One region of the Salinispora goodfellowii genome, then DNA from elsewhere that is predicted to be linked to it. Evidence: riboswitches for the same ligand, from Rfam matches in the RefSeq annotation. Region 1 holds a riboswitch; the other holds the start of a gene.
What was found. Region 1 has a riboswitch for ZMP and ZTP ahead of T398_RS11565 (glycine hydroxymethyltransferase). Riboswitches for the same ligand answer to the same signal wherever they lie in the genome.
Positions count from the first base shown of each region.

Region 1 (5,703 bases):
CCCTGGTACGCCTCGCCGTAGGCGAGGCCGGCGGCGTGCACGCACTGGGTGGCCAACGGGGTGCACTGCGGGGCGGTACGCCGGACGGCCGGATCGTAGCCACAGTGCCAGTCGCCGCGCAGCAGGGTCAGTACCTCGACGGGGTCGATCCCCCGGGCGGTCAACGCCATCGACTCGCGATAGGTCGGGAACACCCAGTCCTCGTCGCGCAGCGCGAGGACCGCGCCGACCTGACATGCCTCCTGGCCCCGAGCCGACGGGTAGACGGCGAGCCGACCCTGTTTGGTCAGGGCGGTGGCCTGCAGGTCGAAGCGACGGCCGAGCACCATCCGGCGATACAGCTCGACCAGCGCCTCCACCGGGGGCACCGGGTAGTCGGGGTGCGCCGGCAGCGAGGTGCCAGCGGGATCGAGCAGGCGAATCTGCTCGGTGGTGGGCAGGAACGGGCGGGCCGGGTCCGGCGGCGCAGCCGGCCGAGACTTTCGGCGAACCGCCCGGGATGTGGTCGTCACGGCGGGTACCTCCTGGACATCTGGTGCGCCCATGCTCCTGTGGTCGGATGGTTGACTCAAGAACCGGCGAAAACGCAGGATGGTTGGCCTAGAGGAGGTGCCGCGATGAGCCAAGAGTCCGGTCCAGGTAGGGCCGCGGCGACCGGGCCGGGACGATCGGCCCGGCCGCTGGACGATGTGGACCGCCGCATCCTGGCCGAGTTGGTCCGGGACGGACGCACGTCGGTGCGGACGCTCGCCGCACGCCTGCACATCTCCCGAACCAACGCGTACGCCCGGATGGAGCGGTTACTGCGCGACGGTGTGGTCACCGGCTTTCAGGCCCGGGTGGCACCGGAGGCCGCCGGCTTGGGTACCTCGGCGTACATCGCCATCACCATCGAACAGAACACCTGGCGGGAGGTCTCGGCGGAGCTGGCCCAGGTGCGCTACCTGGAGCACGCCGCGCTGGTCGGCGGCGAGCACGACGTACTCGCGCTGGTCCGGGCCCCGGACAACGCCACGCTGCGAGACGTGGTGCTGACCCGGGTGCAGAGCATCCCCGGGGTGCTCTCCAGCCGCACCTGGCTGGTCTTCCACGAGTTCGACGGCGAGACGTCACCCTGGGGCCCGGCCGCGCCCCCTCCGTCTCCCGGACCCAGGCGCCCGGGACCCTAACGCTCCGGTGGCGCCGCCAGCTTCTCCCGGTCGGCCAACTCCAGCAACGGCTCCAGCGAATACGCCCGTTCGTCCAGGCCCGCGTGTGGATCTCCATGCTCGGCGAAGCGGGTCGGCATCGTGGTGATGTCGAAGTCCTCCGGCTGGGCATCGTCCAGCTCGGTCCAGGCCACCGGGGCGGAGACCAGCGCCGCCGGGGTGGGCCGGATCGAGTACGCCGAGGCCATCGTGTGGTCCCGGGCCATCTGGTTGTAGTCGACGAAGACCGGCCGGTCCCGCTGTTCCCGCCACCAGGTGGTGGTGACCAGGTCGGGCCGACGGCGCTGGATCTCCCGACCCAACGCCAGCACCGCCCGGCGGCAGTCACCGAAGCCCCACCGTGGCTCGATGGTGAGGTAGACGTGCAACCCTCGCCCCCCGGTGGTCTTCGGGTATCCCACCAGCCCGAGCTCGTCGAGGAACGCGCGGACCTCGTGCGCCACCGGGACCACCTGGTCGAACCCGACCCCGGGTAGCGGATCCAGGTCGATGCGGAGCTGGTCTGGTCGCTCGACGTCAGGTCGGGACACCGGCCACGGGTGGAACCGGAGCGTGCCGAGGTTGACCGCCCAGGCCACCACAGCCAGCTCACTGGGCGCGAGCTCGTCCGCGCTCCGACCGCTCGGGAACGTCAGGTGCGCGGTGCGAACCCAGTCAGGAGCGCCCGCCGGCAGCCGCTTCTGGAAAAAGGCGTCCCCGCGGTTGTCCGCCCGCGTCGCGATCCTGGCACCGGCGAAGACGCCGCGCGGCCACCGCTCAAGCATCGTCGGCCGGTCCCGCAGGGCGCGCAGGATGCCCCCGCCGACGGCCAGGAAGTAGTGCACCACATCGAGCTTGGTCAGCCCCAACTCGGCGAAGTAGGGCTTGTCCGGGTTGGTGACGCGCACCAGCCGCCGTCCCACCCGGATCTGCTCGGCCGGCGTCGCCACGCCCACACCGTAGCCGTGATCCGCCGCGCGCACCGGGTCGGACGCGCATCGCCGCACGGATCCGGTAGCCCCCGGCGAAGGAACGGGCTACCAGGCGGTCGGTGGCAACCCGGCCGGCGCCGGTAGGATCCGGCGCGGCTGCCCCGGCGGCCCGCCCCGGCGCCGCCACTCCCGGGGGTAGCCCACCGACACCTCCTCGAAGCGCACCCCGTCGTACCAGGTGGTGCGCGGGATGTGGAGGTGGCCATAGACCACCGCGGCGGCGTCGAAACGCCGATGCCAGTCGGCCGTCGCCTCGGTGCCGCACCACTGCGCGAAGATCGGATAGCGGAGAATGCGGGTGGGCTCACGACGCAGCGGCCAGTGGTTCATCAGGACCATCGGCAGCGCCGGGTCCCGCTCCGCCAGCCGCCGGGCCGTCTCGGCGATCCGGGCGGCGCACCAGGCCGACCGGCTCTCGTACGGGTCAGGGTGCAGCAGGTACTCATCGGTGCAGACGATCCCGGTCCGGTGCGCCTCGGCGAGCGCCGCCTGCGACGTGTCGAGGCCCTCCGGGCGCCAGCTGTAGTCGTAGAGCAGGAACAGCGGTGCCACGGTGACCGGGCCGCCGGGCCCCTCCCACACCGGGTACGGGTCCTCCGGTGTGACGACGCCGAGCTCCCGGCAGAGCTCGACCAGGTGGGCGTAGCGGGCGGCACCCCGCAGCGGCACCGGGTCGGCTGGCAGGCTCCACAGCTCGTGGTTGCCGGGCGACCAGAGCACCTTCGCGAACCGGGCAGCCAGCAGCCGCAGCGCCCATTCGACCTGCGCGATCGTGTCTCCCACGTCGCCGGCGACCAGCAGCCAGTCCGCCGGCGACTCCGGGCGGAGCTGCTCGACAACCGTCCGGTTCTCCGCGTGCCGTACGTGCAGATCACTGATTGCGAGCAGACTTCCCCGACCGTCCGCCCCCTCGCCCGGCCCCGTCATGTTCCGATCCTAGCCGCGCTCCCCATCGCCGTCGATCTTCGATCCGGCGCGGCCCCGCCGAGCACGGCGGAGGAACGTCGGCCGGGCGCTGCACCGCGAACCCGGTAGGATCCCCTCGGGTCGGGACTGGCGCGATTTGGGATGGAGCACCATCGGGGAACGGCCCATCACACGGACGCACGCCGAGCGCCTGGGCCTCCACACGTCCACCGGGAACGTTCACCAGGAGGTCACATGTCGGGTAACGCCGAGTCCACCGCCTATCGCAGCGCCCTCGAGGTGATCGGTGCCGTCGAGCCGCGGGTGGCCACCGCCATCCGCGCCGAGTTGGCCGACCAGCGTGAGTCGCTCAAGCTGATCGCCAGCGAGAACTACGCCTCCCCCGCGACGCTGCTGGCCATGGGCAACTGGTTCAGCGACAAGTACGCCGAAGGTACGGTCGGCCGTCGCTTCTACGCCGGCTGCCAGAACGTCGACACCGTCGAGGCGCTGGCCGCCGAGCACGCCCGGGAGTTGTTCGGAGCGCCGTACGCCTACGTACAGCCGCACTCGGGGATCGACGCCAACCTGGTCGCCTTCTGGGCGGTCCTCGCCGACCGGGTCGAGTCGCCCGCGCTCAGGCGCGCCCAGGCCCGGCATGTCAACGACCTCACCGAGGCCGACTGGTTCGCCCTGCGCCGTGAGTTGGGCAACCAGCGAATGCTGGGCATGTCGCTGGACGCGGGAGGTCACCTCACCCACGGCTTCCGGCCGAACATCTCCGGCAAGATGTTCGACCAGCGCAGCTACGGCACCGACCCGGAGACCGGGCTGATCGACTACGACCGGGTCGCCGAGGCGGCCCGCGAGTTCAAGCCGCTGATCCTCGTCGGCGGCTACTCGGCGTACCCCCGGAAGGTCAACTTCCGGATCCTGCGGGAGATCGCCGACTCGGTCGGTGCGACGTTCATGGTGGACATGGCCCACTTCGCCGGGCTGGTCGCCGGCAAGGTCTTCACCGGTGACTTCGACCCGGTTCCGCACGCGCACATCGTGACCTCCACCACGCACAAGTCGCTACGCGGGCCCCGCGGCGGCCTGGTGCTCTGCGGTCCAGAGCTCGCCGAGCAGGTCGACCGGGGCTGCCCGATGGTGCTCGGCGGCCCGCTGCCGCAGGTGATGGCCGCCAAGGCGGTCGCGCTCGCCGAGGCCCGGCGGCCCGACTTCGTCGACTACGCCGGGCGAATCGTCGTCAACGCGCAGGCCCTGGCCGACGGGTTGCAGCGACGGGGCGCGAAGCTGGTCACCGGCGGGACCGACAACCACCTGGCGCTGATCGACGTGACCGGGTACAGGCTCACCGGTCGGCAGGCCGAGCAGGCGCTGCTCGACTCAGGCATCGTCACCAACCGCAACGCGATCCCGCAGGACCCGAACGGCGCCTGGTACACCTCCGGGATCCGGGTCGGCACGCCGGCGTTGACCACCCGGGGCTTCGGCACCGCGGAGTTGGACGCCACTGCCGAGCTGATCCACACCGTCCTGAGCCGGACCGCACCCGGGACGAACGCCGACGGCACCGCCTCGAAGGCGAAGTACGTGCTGGACCCGGGCGTCGCCGACCGGGTCAGCAAGCAGGCCAGCGACCTGCTCACCGGCTTCCCCCTCTACCCCGCCATCGACCTCGGCTAGCCCGCCGGCGCCTCGATCGGACTGTCAGCTCACGGTGGTGTCCTCGGACCAGCTACTCCGGTAGAGGGTTCCCCGGCCCTGCGGGTCGGGGACACCATCGACGGGCGGCAGCGGCGCGGGGAACTCGTCCTCCGGCCCGTTGGGCTGCACTCCCCCGGCCATCCGGGACCGGCGGAGCCGGGTGACGACGAACCAGACGAGCCCCGCCACGCAGGCCAGGATGACGATGTTCTGGAGCACACCGGCGTACTCCTCGACCAGGTGCCAGTTGTCCCCGAGCAGGTAGCCGGCCATGACGAAGGTGGTGTTCCAGATCAGACTGCCCAAAGTGGTGTAGACGACGAAGGTCCACACCGGCATCCGCTCCACCCCGGCCGGAATCGAGATCATGCTTCGGAAGATCGGAATCATCCGGCCAAAGAACACCGCTTTGACGCCGTGCCGGAGAAACCACTCTTCGGTCTTGTCGACGTCGCTCAGCTTCACCAGCGGAACCCGGGCGGCGATGGCCCGCATCCGGTCCCGCCCCAATGCCGCACCGATGTAGTACAGCGCGAGCGCACCCACCAGGGAGCCCAACGTGGTCCAGAAGATCGCGCTGATGACGCTCATCCGTCCCTGGCCGGCAACGAACCCGGCCAGTGGAAGGATCACCTCGCTGGGGATCGGTGGAAAGAGGTTCTCCAGCGCCACGGCGAGGCCGGCGCCGGGCCCGCCCAGCCGCTCCACCAGACCGATCACGTGCCCGACCAGGCCGTCCTGAGGGGGTTCGGCCTGGCTGGCGGTGGTACTGGCGGCGAGGAGGGCGTGCACGGTTCGAGGCATGGGCTATACGGTACGAACTCCACCTGTGTGCACACCCAGCCGGTCGGCCTGTGCACACCCAGCCGGTCGGCGCCTTCCCAGACGACGAGATCAGGTGGGTC
Region 1 is NZ_JCANTD010000008.1:108,944-114,646, forward strand. Features, by position in the region: gene pdhA (pyruvate dehydrogenase (acetyl-transferring) E1 component subunit alpha) at 1-545, opposite strand, end outside; gene T398_RS11550 (Lrp/AsnC family transcriptional regulator) at 618-1,169, shown strand; gene T398_RS11555 (DNA polymerase domain-containing protein) at 1,166-2,137, opposite strand; gene T398_RS11560 (metallophosphoesterase family protein) at 2,225-3,106, opposite strand; ZMP/ZTP riboswitch at 3,219-3,309, shown strand; gene T398_RS11565 (glycine hydroxymethyltransferase) at 3,341-4,777, shown strand; gene T398_RS11570 (DedA family protein) at 4,802-5,602, opposite strand.

Region 2 (5,703 bases), on a different contig from region 1:
GCGCGACGCCCCGCGGTGGTAGCACCGCCTCCCCGCGTGGGCTTCAGCCTCACACCCGGGCCCGCTGTCGTCGCGGCGGCTCACCGTCCTGGTGGACGGCGATACCGGCGATCACCAGACCGACCCCGACGATCTCCGGTGCGGTGGGGATCTGGGCCAGTACGACGACTCCGATCACGGTCGCGGTCGCCGGGAACAGGCAGACCAGGAGGGCGTAGGTGGCCCGGGACAGCCGGGCCATGGCGAACTGGTCGATGACGTACGGGATGACCGACGAGGTGATGCCGACACCGACCCCGGCCGCCAGGGCGACCACGTCCACGGCGGCGGGTGCGGCGTCAACGATGCCGACTGGCAGCGCGAGGACGGCGGCGATCAGCATGGACAGCGCGAGACCGTCGATGCCGGGCAGTTGCTGACCGCGGGCGACGCGGTGCCCGAGCACAATGTAGGCGGCGAACAGCATGGCGTTGGCCGCGGCGAAGGCGATACCGAGCGGTTCGGCGACCAGGCGGACGTCGGCGAGCAGATACACCCCGGCAACCGCGCAGACCAACGCGATCAGGTTTCGGCGGGTTCTGGCCGCGTAGGCCGCCAACACGATGACCGGTAGGAATTCGACTGCGGCGACCGTGCCCAATGGCAGCCGCTCCAGCGCCAGGTAGAAGACGCTGTTCATGGCCGCCAGGACGGCGGCCCACCCGATCAGCAGCCGGCGGGTGGCCTGGTCCAGGTGCCGCCAGCGCCGCCACGGCCGCCGCCACAACGCGAACACCGCGGCGGCGGCGGCGATCCGCAGCCACGCCACACCCAGGGCGTCCACGCGGACGAAGAGCAGTACCGCGAAGGCTGGACCGAGATAGTGGAACACCGCACCGACGACAAAGTAGGCGTGCGGTGGTATCCGCGGTGCGGCCACCGCCGCCGAAGTCCGGGTGTCCGAGCGGAGAACTGATCGTGGCATTGCCCTATTGTCGAAGGCACCAGCGCCTAGGACCATGCATGATCGAAGGCTAAAGGAGCATAACGATGACGCATCGTGAACCGAGACCCCAATCCGGCCTTCCAGATGAAAATTCGTTGCTCGACGACACCAATCGCCGCCTGCTCGGCGTACTGCGCGACGACCCACGCGCCAGCGCCGCCGAGTTGGCCCGGCAGGTCGGCATGTCCGCGCCGGCGGTGCGGGAGCGGCTGCACCGGCTCGAACACGCTGGCGTCATCCGCGGCTACCGCGTCGATATCGACCCCGCGGCCCTGGGCCTCCCCGTCGCCGCCTGGGTGCGGATCCAACCCGGTCCAGGCCAGCTGTCAAAGATCGCAGACCTGGCCGACCGCGTCCCCGAGGTCAGTGAGTGCCACCGGATCTCCGGCGAGGACTGCTTCCTCCTCAAGGTGCACGTAGCCGCTGTCGACGCCCTGGCGGCGGTCCTCGACCAGTTCCTGCTCCACGGCCAGACCACCAGTTCCTTCATCGTCTCCACCCCGGTGGCACCCCGCACCCCCGGACGAAGCTAGCTCCCGTCCGACGCGCCCGAACCCGAGGGCGGTACCGGTGCCCGCGTCGAGTGCTCGTCGCTGTCACGGCGCGGTGGCGTCAGCGCCTGCCGTGCCGCCCGCACCGCGTTGCGGAACACCATCGCCACCGTCGTCGGGCCGACCCCGCCGACCCGGGGGGTCATCGCCCCCGCCACCGTCGCGCACGCCTCGTCCACGTCCGGCAGCAGCCGCCGCCCCGAGTACCGCACGCCACCACCGACGACAACCGCTCCTGGACGCAGGTGCTCCGGGCGTACGAGACCCGGCGCCCCCGCCGCCGCCACCAGAATCTCCGCTCGGCGGGTGTACCGCGGCCAGTCCGTCACGCCAGTGTGCACCACCGTCACCGCGGCGTTCGCCGTCGGCCGCTTCTGCGCCAGCAACATCGCCAGCGGACGCCCCAACGTGGCGCCCCGGCCCAGCACCACCACCTCCCGGCCGGCCACCGGCACCCCGTGGTACGCCAGCAACGCCTCGATTCCCGCCGGCGTGCACGGTGCTGGTCCCGGCAGCCCCAACGCCAACCGGCCCAGGTTCACCGGGTGCATCCCATCCACGTCCTTCTCCGGATCCAACGCCTGCATCGCCCGGTCGAAGTCCAGGTGCCGGGGAACGGGGTGCTGCACCAACACCCCGTGCACCGCCGTGTCCGCACTCAACTGCGTCACCACCGCCCGGAGGTCCGCCTGCGACGCCGACGCCGGCAGCTGCACATGTGGGGAGGCGAACCCCAACCGTTCGGCCTGGCGCTGCTTGATCCGGATGTACCCGACGCTCGCGTCGTCGTCGCCCACCAGCACTGTGGCCAGGGCCGGGGTCATCCCGGCCGCCCGTAACTGCGTGACCTCCTGCGCCACCTCGGCCAGGATCTGCTCGGCTACCGGTCCACCCGGCAGTGACCGGGCGACCGACATCGACATCGACGTGGACATGGCTCACCTCGCCCCCGCGGAAGGCCCAGGCGGTCGACCCTCCGCGGCGAGCTCCCCGATGGTAAATCCCATCCTCGGTGCCGCCAGTCGCGTCGATTCAGCCTGCCACAGCCCACCCAGGGTGAGAAAGTCCTGGCCGGCGCAGCTGTCACCGCCGATCGGATCGGGTGCGTGCGCTGGCCGTTGCCGGACCGCGGCAGGGGCGTGGAGGGCGGTACGCGGGCCGCTGGACTGTACCCGAGACAATGACCGACGTGGACGTTCGATATGACGAGGTTCTCGACCCGCTGCGGCAGGCGTATGACATTCGCGCGGCATGGCGCGACGGGCTGACCAAGCAACCGTGGAAGGTGGCGGAGCGTCAGGCGTTCCGGGACCGGCTGGCATCGGGTGCGCGGCTGCTGGAGGTCGGCGCGGGCACTGGGCAGGACAGCGCGTTCTTCCAGCAGGAGGGGCTGGTCGTCGTTGCGGCCGACCTATCACCGGTGATGGTCGAGCACTGCCGGGCCAAGGGCATCGACGCCCACGTGATGGACTTTCTGCACCTGGACTTTCCGGCCGGCTCCTTTGACGCGGTATTCGCGATGAACTGCCTGCTGCACGTACCCAACCACGATCTGCGTGCGGTTCTGGCCGCAATCCGGGCCGTCCTGCGTCCCGGTGGCCTCTACTTCATCGGCGTGTACGGCGGCGACGAGAGCACCGAGGGGCCCAGCGACGATGACCGGCACGTGCCACCGCGCTTCTTCTCGTGGCGCACCGACGAACAACTGCTCGGCTTTGCCACCGCCGCGCAGTTCGACGTGGTGGACTTCCACCTGGTCGACACCGGCTATGGCTACTGCTTCCAGTCGTTGACCCTGCGACGTCCGGACCGCGACTGAGGGTCCGGCAGCAGCGGACCCGTGGGTCACGGTGCGTCGCGGGCTGGCGGTGGCGGTCTTCGCCGCCGCCGATTCTGGCACTTCGCCGCCGGGGCACTACGCTGACGAGTGTGAACATCCGTCCCACCCCCTTGGCCGGTGCGATCGTGATGCGTCTGCTGGAGGAGTCCGATGCGGGGCCGCTGAGCGAGGCGTACCTTCTCAATCGTGAGTACCTCCAGCCGTGGGAGCCACGGCGGGCGGATGCCTTCTTCACGTTAGCGGGGCAGCGGAGTTCGGTTCAGGATCAGCTCCGGCTCCTGGAATCAGGCCAGACTCTGCCCTGGGTGTTGGACGAGGGGGGTCGGGTTGTTGGGACGTTGACGCTGTCCAACGTCGCACTCGGACCGTTCCGCAGCGCCAACATCGGCTACTGGATCGACCATGGGTATGCCGGGCAGGGGCTCGCCACCCAGGCTGTCGCGCATGCCTGCCGGCTTGCCGACGAGGTGGCCGACCTTCACCGGCTTGAGGCCGGCACCCACGTGCGCAACACCGGAAGTCAGCGCGTTCTTACCAAAGCTGGGTTCACGCGGATCGGCACCGCGCCCAACTACCTGCACGTCGACGGCGCCTGGCAGGACCATCTGATCTTTCAGCGAATCCTGAACGAACGTCCTCCGGCGTGCGGCCGCGTCCAGGACCGTCAGACCGTCGGGGGGCCGTCGGCCCGGTCGGACGGGCCAGGGCGGGTGTAGCGGAGGAACAGGTTGCCCTGCTCGTCGAGGAGGGACCGGTGGAGCTGCCACTGCCCGCCCGCGGGTCGCCCCGCCGGGCCGGCGGTGATCCGCGGACCGGCCACCGCCGGTAGCTGGGGGGTGACCGTCACGCAGATCTCGTCGAGCAGGTCCGCCTGGGCCAGCTGGCCGGCCAGCGAGGGGCCACCTTCGCAGACGATGCGTCGGTGCCCCCGCTGTCGCAGCAGCTGGATAGCCTGGTTGAGGTCGACGTTGTAGTCGCCGGCGACCAGGAGTTCGGCGGCTTCGGCTATCGCCGTGCTGGCCCCGGCCGCCGCAGCGGCGGGGACGATCAGGATCGGCCGTGGCTGGCTATGACCTCCGATGCTGGGCTGGAACAACGGGCCACTGAGGTCGAGGTCGAGGCTGCGGGTGACAACCGCGACGGCCGGATAGGGCGGTAGGCCGTTGGCCCGTCGACGGGCGATCTCGGGAGCCGACAGGGCGGTCTGGCCGTACTGCTCGGCACGGATCGTGCCCGCCCCCAGCAGCAGCAGGTCGGCGTCTCGTTTGATCAGGCGATAGACCCGCTGGTCACCGCTGCTGGTCAGCGCGGCGCTGGAACCGTTCACCGCGGCGAGACCGTCGATGCTCGACACCGCGACGAGGCGTACGTGACTCTCGGTGTGGGAGGGCAGCGCGTAGCGTTCGTGGAGTTCGTCCTCGTCCAGGTCGATCAGCCCGGCGGTGGGCCACATGTCGCGGATCCGAGCACCGGCGGCGGGCGGCGGCGGGCCCGCCAGCCGCCAGACCAACTCGGCGAGCCGTTCGGTGAGAGGAGCAGGAAGGTGGGTGCGGGCCGCGACATCCGTGCCGCTGTCGCGGTGCGGTTCGGCACCGTGTCGTTGGCCCCGCACGAGGTACTCCCGGCCGGTGCGGTCCATGCCGTAGCCAACGTGCTGGCCGTCGATCTCACCCGAGACGGCGACCGCGTCAACACCGAGGTCCCGCTGCGTGTTGCCGATGCCACGATGACGGCGGCACTGGTCGAGCCAGTGGGCCAGGAGTTCGAGCGGGCCATCCCCGTCGACACCACTGGCGAGGACGGCGGGCACGGTCGGCTTCGGCGGCCGATGGCTGATCGTGAGTAGCGTCGCTGGGTCTCCCCAGCGCCAGTTGGCGCTGAACTCTTCCAACACCGACAAGATCGAACTGCTGGGGTCCTGGTGGGCTGATGTCATACCTGACCGTTTCGCGCTGGTGGTGGCGTGCTGGTCTGGTCCGACCCGCATCGGAGCTGCCCCGGCTGACGACTCATCCGACTGGGCCCGCAGCGCTGCTGGGGCGGCGTGGTTCCCGCTTGGGAAACACCGTGTACGCGAGGGGCCAGAAGACGAGCCAGATCGCCATTGCCAGGCTGAGCCGCCCGATCCACCCCCAGAGCTCCTGGGTCCGCTCGGCGTCACCGACGAAGGCGATACCAGCGAGCAGGAGAGCGCAGGCAACGGCCCAGCCGAGCAGGCCGCGGCCCCACTCGCGCCACTCGTGTCGGGTGCGCTCCAGTCCGTAGCGGGGCGCCCGAGGCGGCGGCGGCCCGCCGGCGAAACGGTGCGCGAAGCGTACGTCGGCCCA
Region 2 is NZ_JCANTD010000018.1:91,638-97,340, forward strand. Features, by position in the region: gene T398_RS17250 (EamA family transporter) at 50-964, opposite strand; gene T398_RS17255 (Lrp/AsnC family transcriptional regulator) at 1,030-1,518, shown strand; gene T398_RS17260 (bifunctional 5,10-methylenetetrahydrofolate dehydrogenase/5,10-methenyltetrahydrofolate cyclohydrolase) at 1,515-2,471, opposite strand; ZMP/ZTP riboswitch at 2,488-2,568, opposite strand; gene T398_RS17265 (class I SAM-dependent methyltransferase) at 2,717-3,355, shown strand; gene T398_RS17270 (GNAT family N-acetyltransferase) at 3,466-4,092, shown strand; gene T398_RS17275 (dihydrofolate reductase family protein) at 4,041-5,363, opposite strand; gene T398_RS17280 (hypothetical protein) at 5,386-5,703, opposite strand, start outside.
Region 2: linked by a shared signal. The riboswitch ahead of T398_RS17260 (bifunctional 5,10-methylenetetrahydrofolate dehydrogenase/5,10-methenyltetrahydrofolate cyclohydrolase) and the one ahead of T398_RS11565 (glycine hydroxymethyltransferase) in region 1 are both predicted to bind ZMP and ZTP.